DNA from 3 places in the Streptomyces sp. NBC_00212 genome. Region 2 is predicted to be linked to each of the others. Evidence: riboswitches for the same ligand, from Rfam matches in the RefSeq annotation. Region 2 holds a riboswitch; each other region holds the start of a gene.
What was found. A riboswitch is a leader RNA that binds a small molecule or an ion and turns the genes downstream of it on or off. The one in region 2 is predicted to bind cyclic di-AMP.
Positions count from the first base shown of each region.

Region 1: it holds a riboswitch for cyclic di-AMP, as region 2 does, so the genes downstream of both, OHA17_RS23840 (transglycosylase family protein) here and OHA17_RS18805 (M23 family metallopeptidase) in region 2, are expected to answer to the same signal.
Region 3: it holds a riboswitch for cyclic di-AMP, as region 2 does, so the genes downstream of both, OHA17_RS33630 (C40 family peptidase) here and OHA17_RS18805 (M23 family metallopeptidase) in region 2, are expected to answer to the same signal.

Region 1 is NZ_CP108115.1:5,187,520-5,190,784, reverse strand. It holds gene eno (phosphopyruvate hydratase) at 1-315, opposite strand, end outside; gene OHA17_RS23840 (transglycosylase family protein) at 575-1,291, opposite strand; cyclic di-AMP (ydaO/yuaA leader) riboswitch at 1,295-1,463, opposite strand; gene OHA17_RS23835 (transglycosylase family protein) at 1,721-2,737, opposite strand; gene OHA17_RS23830 (cytochrome P450) at 2,873-3,265, opposite strand, start outside.
Region 2 is NZ_CP108115.1:4,121,215-4,124,479, reverse strand. It holds gene OHA17_RS18810 (PP2C family protein-serine/threonine phosphatase) at 1-1,122, shown strand; cyclic di-AMP (ydaO/yuaA leader) riboswitch at 1,384-1,523, shown strand; gene OHA17_RS18805 (M23 family metallopeptidase) at 1,535-2,605, shown strand; gene OHA17_RS18800 (aldo/keto reductase) at 2,725-3,265, shown strand, end outside.
Region 3 is NZ_CP108115.1:7,367,184-7,370,448, forward strand. It holds gene OHA17_RS33620 (helix-turn-helix transcriptional regulator) at 1-513, opposite strand, end outside; gene OHA17_RS33625 (ATP-binding protein) at 749-1,183, shown strand; gene OHA17_RS33630 (C40 family peptidase) at 1,296-1,769, opposite strand; cyclic di-AMP (ydaO/yuaA leader) riboswitch at 1,773-1,956, opposite strand; gene OHA17_RS33635 (hypothetical protein) at 2,295-2,603, opposite strand; gene OHA17_RS33640 (ATP-dependent Clp protease proteolytic subunit) at 2,610-3,239, opposite strand.

The sequences.
Region 1 (3,265 bases), 1.1 Mb from region 2:
CTTGTTGTCCGTGGCGTCCAGGTCGAACATGGCCTGGTCGATCAGGCGCTGCTCGGTGGCGTCGTAGCCGACGAGCTCCGGGCCGATCTGCTCGATGACGGCGAGGACGGCCTTCTCGACACCCTTGCCGCCGTAGCGGTTGGGGTCACCGTCGCGGAGCTCGATGGCCTCGAAGGCACCGGTGGAGGCGCCGGACGGAACTGCAGCACGGCCGGTGCTGCCGTCGTCGAGGCCGACCTCGACCTCGACCGTGGGGTTGCCTCGGGAGTCCAGGATTTCCCGGGCTACGACGACGTCGATGGACGGCACGAGCATCTCCTTCTGGGATGTGACGCTAGATGTGACGCAAGCAGTGCAAGGTCGTGCGGGGTCGCGTTCGCCTTGCGACAAGAGCCTAACCGGCTCTGGGGCTCCGGCCAGCCGAGTGCCCGCCTCCTGGGACGAAAAAGGGACCAAGGACCCTTAATCCCGGGCAAAGGACCACAACACTACTGCCGGGTAACAGCGAAAACCCCGGCCCGGCGCGTACGGGGGAATGCGCGCCGGGTCGGGGCGACCTGGGGGTGGGTCAGTCTCAGCCGAGGTGCAGCTTCTGGCCCGGGAAGATCAGGTTCGCGTCCTTGACGATGTCCTTGTTCAGCTCGAACAGCTTCTGCCAGCCGCCCTTGACGCCGTTGGCGGCCGCGATGTTGCCGAGGGTGTCGCCGGACTTGACGGTGTATTCGCCGTTGCCCTGCTTGACCGGCTCGGTGCGCTGCTGGTCGCGGCTGGCCGGCGCGGACTCGGTGCGCTCGGACTTCTGCGCCTTCGGCTGCGACTTCTGCTGGGGCTGGGCCTGCTGCTTGGGCGCCGCGGGCTTCGAGGCCTTCGGCTTCGAGGAGGACGAACCGGAGGTGTCCACGTCGGCCTTGCTGCCGCCCGCGGTCAGGTTGCCGGCGCCGGCGCAGCCCCAGGCACCCGGGCCCTGGATGGCGAGCAGCTTCTCGGCGGTGGCTATCTGCTGGCCCTTGGTGGCCAGGTCGGCGCGCGAGGCGTACTGGGTGCCGCCGGCGGCGGCCCAGGAGGACTGCGAGAACTGCAGGCCGCCGTAGTAGCCGTTGCCGGTGTTGATGGACCAGTTGCCGCCGGACTCGCACTGGGCGACGGCGTCCCAGGTCTGGACGGAAGCGGCGGAGGCGTTGCCCGCCGCCATCAGCGGGGCGGCCACGGCGGCGCCGGTGACACCGGCCAGCGTGGCGACACGGACGGCCTTGGACGGGCGACGGTGCTTGCCCTTGCCGGAAAGCAGCATGGAGGTTCTCCTCACCGACGCCTGCGAGGTGAGCTGTCGGGTTCGGGCGTGAGCTGCCCGGCCGAGCGTCGATGCGCCCGTCTTCACCCCAAGCCGTTGCGGCAGTCACTCGAACTGCCGGGCCCGGCACTTACCTTGGGTCCCCCGCTCCTGCCTACGGCGCATAAGCGTCGACTGTTCCCGTCGGCCGACGGCAGGATTCGGCGTGCTCGGTCGACGGGGCTCGTGGTGACGAGCGAGTCCGACGAAAACACACGCCCCGCCAATGTTCAAAGACGCACATCGGGGAGAAATCCCCCCTACTTGCCGATACAGAAGGGGTGTTTCCGCAGGTGAGGGGCGGGGCGGACGGACCGGGCAGACGGGACAAGCCAGTTGAGGCGAAGAGACCCATGTCTCATTTGCACAGAACGGACATAGGCCCGCGAACTAACCCTGCTTCGGTGCCGAGTTCGGGGCCGTCAGAGCCGCCGCCGCATCCTTCAGGTCCAGGCTCTGGCCAGGCAGGATGAGGTTGGGGTCGGTGCCGATCAGCTTCTCGTTGGCGTGGTACAGCGCGGGCCAGCCGCCCTGGATCTTGTTCGCCTCGGCGATGGCGGACAGGTTGTCGCCGGGCCGGACGGTGTAGTCGCCGTTCGCGGCGGGGGTGTTGCCGGACTCACGTGAGGCATCGTCACCCCGCGAGGCATGCCGTCCGGAATCGCGGCTATCGGATGAGTTGCCCGAATCGTTCGAACCACTCGTACCGGCCGGAGTGCCAGGTTCGACCTGACCGGTCGTCGGGGCGGACGAGGACGTGCCGCCCGGAGCCGTGCCCGCGCTCTCCTCCGGCGAGGGCGCCCCGCGGTGCTTGCCGGGGCTCGCCGGGGTGGACGCGGAGGGCGTCGGGGGCTTGGCCGGGTCGCTCGGCTTCGTGGCACCCGGGGCCGGCGTGGCGGGCGTGGAGCCGCTCGGCGCCGGGGCTTCGGGCGCCTTGGTCGGCGGGACGGTGGGGGTCGCGGGAGCGGGCGTGGGCGTGGGCGTCCCGGTCGACGTGTCGGGCGCGCCCGGGTCGACGTCCGCCGAGCCGCCGCCCTTGGTGAGCCCGGCGCCGCTGCCGCAGTTCGCGAAGGCCCCCGGGCCCTTGGCCGCGAGCACCTGCTCGGCGACGGCTATCTGCTGGGCACGGCTGGCGAGGTCGGCGCGCTGGGCGTAGTCCGTACCGCCGTACGCCTCCCAGGTGGCCTGCGAGAACTGGAGCCCGCCGTACAGGCCGTTGCCGAAGTCGGCGCTCCACATCCCGCCGGACTCGCAGGCGGCCACCTGGTTCCAGGTGTTCGCGTCCGCGGCGTTCGCGCCGGTCGCGGCGAGCAGAGGAAGGGCGATGGCCGATCCGGTCACTCCTGCCGCGACGACGAGAGCGGGTGCCTGGCGGGGTCGACGATGCCGTCCATTCCCGGAGCGCATGCAAAAGGCCTTCCGTGTGACTGCTGAGCCGAATGAACGGTGAACGTAGCCGTACTCGAACGCTTGTCACAAGTCGATGCACCCGGGATCACATAAAAGTCACAGTCTTGACGGCCCGTCAGATGCGGGCGATCGTCATGGGCTGGTGAACTCGACCGGCAGGGTGCGCAGTCCGCGCATGATGAGCCCGCCGCGCCAGCGCAAATCGTCAGGTTCCACCGCGAGCCGCAGGTCAGGGAGGCGCCGCAGCAGGGTCGCCAGAGCGGTCTGCCCTTCGAGCCGGGCGAGCGGGGCACCGAGGCAGTAGTGGATCCCGTGCCCGTACCCGAGGTGCTGGTTGTCCTTGCGGCCGAGGTCGAGGGTGTCCGGGTCGGCGAAGCGCTCGGGGTCGCGGTCGGCGGCGGCGAGCACGACGAGCACGGGGTCGCCGGCCGCGATGTCCTGCCCGCCGAGCGTCAGCGGCCGGGTGGCGAACCGCCAGGTGGCCATCTCGACAGGCCCGTCGTAACGCAGGAGTTCCTCGACGCC
Region 2 (3,265 bases):
GTGCGGCAGCGAGCAGAGGGCGAAAGGCGCCTGGTACGGGCGCTACCCGTACTGCTGGTCGTCGTGGGCTTCATCTTCGACGCCTCGACCCCGCCCGACCTCACCGCCGCCGCGCTGTTCGCGGGCGCGCCGGTCGCCGCCGCCCCTTTCTACTCGGGCCGCGGCACCGCTCTGGTGGGCCTGGGCTCGGTGGCCGCCGTCGTGGCGCTCTGGTTCATACACGATCTGCCCAACCTGGGCGAAGGGTCCAGCGAGCTTTTCACCGTGCTCACGGTGGGCGCGCTCGCCCTCGTCATCAACCGCATCCTGCGCCGCAGCGGCGAACAGCTCGCCTCCCAGCGCGTCATCGCGGAGACCGCCCAGCGCGCCGTGCTGCCCACGCCCGCGGCCCGCATCGGCGGGCTCAACGTCGCCGCGCGGTACGAGGCGGCGCAGGCGGACGCCTTCATCGGCGGCGACCTGTTCGCCGTGCAGGACACCCCGTACGGGGTCCGGCTCATCGTCGGCGACGTGCGCGGCAAGGGTCTCCAGGCGGTGGAGGCCGTCGCCGTGGTGATCGGCGCGTTCCGGGAGGCCGCCGAGCAGGAGTCCTCCCTGGAGGCGGTCACCCAGCGCCTGGAGCGGGCGCTGGCCCGCGAGGGCACCCGGCGCGACCGGCTGGATGCGGTCGAGGGGTTCACCACGGCGCTGCTCGCCGAGATCCCGCGCGGCGACGGCACCGTACGCCTGGTGAACCGGGGGCACCCCGAGCCGTTCATGCTGCACGCGGACGGCTCCCTCGACACGCTCGTGCCGGCCGAGCCCGCGCTGCCGCTCGGCATGGCCGACCTCGGGGTGTGGCCGGACCGGGCGGACGTGCACCCCTTCCCGGCGGGCGCGACGCTGCTGCTCTACACCGACGGCCTGTCCGAGGCGCGCGACGGCTCGGGCGTCTTCTACGACCCCGGCGCCCGGCTGCGCGGCGCGATCTTCCCCGGCCCGGACGAGGTCCTGGACGCGCTCGTCGACGACGTACGCCGGTACACGGGCGGCGGCGCCAGCGACGACATGGCGCTGCTCGCGGTGGCCCGCCCGGCCGAGGGCCAGCCGGAGCGGCGCCGCACGGTGAGGATCGTGAAGTAGCTCGGTCACCGCGACATGAGGGCGTCACGGTGTGTGCCCGAAGGGTCTCCCTGCGCATAACAATTGACACACCGTCAGGAATTGGGTGTGACGAGGGTGGCCCTGAGAGGTTGTCAACTCGCCCGGTTTAAACCGGCTATGGGGTACTAAGTCCTGGCCAGGACCGTTAACGATCAGTGGGAACGGCTTGGATTCCACCCCCGCCGTCTATTAACGTTCGATAACGCAGCGCGGTCGTCCCAGCCGCCGCAAAGGCGGCACCGTGCGCATGCGCCGAATCCCGCGAGGGAACCGGGGAACCACCAACGTGGGGTGAATCGGGCGTCCGTCATGGGCACTCGTAGGAGACCTTCCTGCTCCGAACCCGTCAGCTAACCCGGTAGGCGAGAAGGAAGGAAAGGAGCGCGCCCTCGTGGCGTCCAACGAGCCTGCCCTCGACACCCCCACATCTCCGGTTTCGCTGTACGGGGACGTACCCGGCGAGAACGAGAGCTGGGAGGAGTGGGACCCGACCGAGGAGTCCGTGCGCCCGGTCCGCGGCCGGCACCGGGTGGCCAAGCAGCGCGGCGGGCTCGCCCGCAGCTCCACCGTGCTGGGCGTCGGCGTCATCGCCGCGGTCGGCGCGGGCGGCATGGCCACCGCGCAGACCAAGCCGCCGGTCTCCATATCGCTGCCGGACTCCATATCCGAGAGCCTGCCCGACCTCGGGTCGCTGCCCGGCGTCGGCGAGCTGGTCTCGCACGACAGCCCGGACGCCCCGAAGACCGCCGCCGCCAGGGCCGATCAGAAGATCGCCGCCGCGCCGCTGACCATGACCGGTCTTTCCACGAGCGAGGCCGAGCAGGGCGCCACTGACGCGGGTGAGGCGCTGCGCGCCCGCATCCTCCAGCAGGCCGAGCAGCAGAAGGCCGGTGCGATCGCCGAGGCGAAGGCCGCCGCGCAGAAGGCCGCGGCGGAGAAGGCGGCCGCCGACGCCAAGGCCAAGCAGGACGCGGCCGCCGCCAAGGCCGCCGCCGAGAAGAAGGCGGCCGAGGAGGCAGCGGCCAAGAAGGCGGAGGAGGAGCGGCTGGCCAAGCTGGCCGCGAGCTACTCGCTGCCGGTCGGCTCGTACACGATCACCTCCACCTTCGGCGAGGCCGGCTCGATGTGGTCCTCCGGCCACCACACCGGCCTCGACTTCGCGGCCCCCACGGGCACGCCGCTCAAGGCGATCCACTCCGGCACGATCAAGTCGGCGGGCTGGGCCGGTGCGTACGGCTACCGCACGGTGATCACGCTGGATGACGGCAGTGAGCTCTGGTACTGCCACCAGTCGTCGCTGGCGGTGAGTGTGGGGCAGAAGGTGTCCACGGGGGATGTCATCGGCCGCGTCGGTGCGACCGGCAACGTGACGGGCCCGCACCTCCACCTTGAGGTGCACACGCCTTCCGGCACGGGCATCGACCCGATGACGTGGCTCCAGTCGAAGGGGCTGAACCCCTAACCCCGCTTTCGCCCTCGGGCCGTGCGTGGTTGCTCGCGCAGTTCCCCGCGCCCCGAGCAGGGTTGTCCTTGGGCGGGGTGCCCCGGAATAGCCGTCCCCGTATGGGAGTTGATCACCCCATGACCTCTCTCCGTACGCTCGGCAGCTCCGACCTCTCCGTCTTCCCCCTCTCCCTCGGCGGCAACGTCTTCGGCTGGACGGCCGACCAGGACCAGTCCTTCGCCGTCCTGGACGCCTACACCCACGGCGGCGGCAACTTCGTCGACACCGCCGACCTGTACTCGGCCTGGGCGGAGGGCAACTCCGGCGGCGAGTCCGAGACGATCATCGGGAAGTGGCTGGCCGCCCGCGGCAACCGGGACGACGTGGTCGTGGCCACCAAGGTCGGCGCCCTGCCCGGGTACAAGGGCCTGGCCCCGACCAACATCAAGGCCGCCGTGGAGGAGTCGCTGCGCCGCCTCGGCACCGACTACATCGACCTGTACTACACGCACTTCGACGACCCCTCCGTCCCCGTCGAGGAGATCGTCACCGCCCTCGACCAGCTGGTGCGGGACGGCAAGGTCCGCGCGCTCGGCGCCTCCAACATCAGCCCGGAGCGGCTCCAGGAGTCCCTGGACTTCTCCGACCGCGAGGGCCTCGCCAAGTACGCGGTGCTTC
Region 3 (3,265 bases), 3.2 Mb from region 2:
CGCGCTGAGCACCAGCGGCGGATCGCCGCGCAGCACCTCCTGGCGGGCGATCCGCACCTCCACGAGCGAGTCCACCTTGTCCGACGGCAGCCCCCCGAGCGCGGCCCGCGTCACCGCCCGCGCGTACGCCGGCGTCTGCAAAAGCCCCGGCACCACCGAGGTCTCCAGCGTGCGAGCCGAGCGCGCCTGCGACTCCAGGCTGATGAAATCGCGGTACTGCGTCGGCAGCAGGCCCCGGTACGCATGCGCCCAGTCCACCCCGGCGCCGCCCGCCGAATCGGCCAACGCCTGCAAAAGCGCGCGGAGTTCGGGGTCGCGCACCCCGTACGCTTCGAGCAGCCGGGCCACGTCCGCCGGCTTCACGCCACTGCGACCGGTCTCGATCCGGCTCACCTTCGACTGGTGCCAGCCGACCAGACCGGCCGCCTCACCACTCGTGAGACCCGTGTCGTCGCGCAGCTTGCGCAACTCCTCGCCGAGCTTGCGTCTGCGCACCGCCGGCCCGTGCCCCATAGCCGCCTCCTTCGTCTCCGGCGATGGGTAAGTGTGAGCCCAAATACGGTCTACCGTCGGAGAGTTCACTGCTTTGAGCGACAGATATATGCATATCTTGGTGGATCGCACCCGAGACCGGCACGATGAGTGGCACTCTGACGCGAAGCACAATCCGAGGCCGATGTCGTCTTCGCGAGCGCTCAACCGCTACGAGTCTTCAAGCCGGCCCGGGTGGGAAAGGGACAGCGTCGCCATGGCAGACCACCTCGAAGCAACCCTCACTCTGCCGAGCGATCCCGCCTCGGTCTCCGCGGCACGGAGGTACGTCGCCGGGGTCCTTGCCGACTGGGGCCTGCCGACCGACGCCGAGGCCGCCGACACGATCCGCCTCATCGTCTCCGAGCTCGCCACCAACGCCGTGCAGCACACCTTCGGCCAGTCGCCCACCTTCACCGTGGACGTCCAGCTGGAGCGCGAGGAGGAGCTGCGGATCGGGGTGACCGACAGCCACCCGCGCTGGCCGAAACGATTGCCCGCCGCCGTCCAGCAGGACAACGGCCGGGGCATGGTGATCATCCGCTGGCTCGCGGCCGAGTGCGGCGGCCGGCTCTCGGTCGCGCCCACCGCGGACGGCGGCAAGACGGTCTGGATCGCCCTGCCGTGGACGGCGCCGGTCCAGAGCGGCTAGGGCCGCGCGTCCCAGACAAGATCCGCCGGACAGGCCCTAGAGACGTGCCGAGGGCGCCCGAGGGCGTCCCGGTGCGCGGGACACGCACCGGGACGCCCGGTCTGGCGGCGCGTCAGCCCACCCGCCCGTACAGGACGCTGTGGCTCCAGATCCGCTCCAGGCGGACCACCGTGCCGGCCTTGGGGGAGTGCCAGATCCTGCCGTTCCCGGCGTAGATCCCCACGTGGTACACCCGGCCTCCCGAGTGGAAGAACACCAGGTCCCCGGCCTTGCGGGACGAGGCCGAGACATGCCGGGAGCCGTTGTACTGCTGCTGGGCGGTGCGGGGCAGCTTGCGGCCCGCCTGCTTGAACGAGTAGAGCGTGAGCCCCGAGCAGTCGAACCGGTACGGGCCCGTGGCGCCGAACTGGTAGGGCGATCCCTTCTTCGACGCGGCCACGTGGAGCGCCCTGGTGGCCACGGCGGCGGCGTTCGCCTCGGGCGTGCTGCCCGGTGCCAGCGTCATCGCGCCCGTCACGGCGAGGGTGAGGGCACAGACGGTGCCGAGGCGGACCGCCAGCGACGAGACGTGTGTGTGCGCGGTCATGCGCAACCCTTCGTCAAACCGCCTGCGAAGGATGACCTGTCGGGTTCGGACTGGCGAAGACGCCCGGCCGCGCATGCGGCTTCACCCCGAGGGACGGCCGGGGTACGGCCCTCCCGAAGTACTCGGGTCCTCCACTCCTGCCGGTCCACTCTTGTCGACCAGTCGTCCGGAACGGCGGCAGGACTCGGCGTCCGCCCGGACCGCCCCGCCGCGGTGGCGGGGGCTTGTCGTCCTAGGGATCTTCACGCACCGACTGTCGGATTTACGGCCCGAAACGGCTTTGTGTGAGGGTGCTCACGACTGCCTGGTTCGGGTGGACAGGGGCCGTTCGGCGCTACTGCAAATGGGGCTGACGAGCCCTGTACCAGCAACGGAAGGATCGATTCAGCAGATTGTCCACGGCCCGTAAGCAACTCATAAGGGCCGGCGAAAGTAGCCGCCGGTGGGCCGAACGGGGGTAGCCCGTCTGGTGCGTTTCGTCGGCCCTATGAGCGCGTCGGGTATCCCTCGCGGTTCCGGGTGCACTCACCCCGTCGTCTGCGGGGGCACCGTGAGCCGCCCCGCGCGGCGCTCGCCGTCCAGGATCCGCAGCGCCCGCGTCAGCGTCTGCGCGTGTACATGGGCCTCCCCGCGCTGGTGCATCAGCGTCAGGGCCTCCTTCAGCGCGGCCGCCCGGCCGACCAGGGCCTGGGCGGCCCTGAGGGCGGCGTACGTGTCGTGGCCGTGCGCCGGATTGATCCGGCCGAGCAGGTCGACCACTTCGAGGTAGGAGTCGATGAATTCGGCCTCGGCGCGCGTCAGCGCGGGCAGCGGCGGCAGTTCCGGTGGCAGCACGGCGGTTCACCTCCCGCGCAGCGACGTCTTGCGGCTTTCGAGTACGTGATCGGCGAGCCCGTACGCCACGGCGCCCGCGGCGTCGAAGACCACGTCCCGCTCGATGTCGGCGGTCACCTGCTCCGGGGTCCTTCCCGTGTGCCGAGCGAGGAGTTCGGTCAACAGCACGCGCCCACGCAGGATTTCGGCCGCCTGGATCTCCAGATCGGACGGCTGCCCCTGCACCGCCTCCTCGATGGCCGGCTGCTGGAGGAGCACCCGGGAGCCGGGCTGTACGGCGCGCTTTCCGGGCGCGCCGGCCGCGAGCAGCAGCGCGGCCACCGAGCTCGCCTGGCCCAGGCAGAAAGTCTGCACATCGCAGGTGACGAACTGCATCGTGTCGTGGATCGCAGCCATCGCGGTGAGTGAGCCGCCGGGGGAGTTGATGTAGAGCGAGATGTCCCGGTCCGGGTCCGCGTGCTCCAGGTGCATGAACTGGGCCATCACGTCGTTGGCCGAAGCGTCGTCGACCGGGGTGCCGAGAAAGATGATCCGCTCCTCGAAGAGCTTGGAGTACGGATCGAGCGTGCGGATGCCCGAGGCGGTGCGCTCCTGGAACTCGGGCAGCACGTAGCGGGCGGCAGGGCGGTGGTTCATGACATACCTCTCCTCGACCGGAGGCT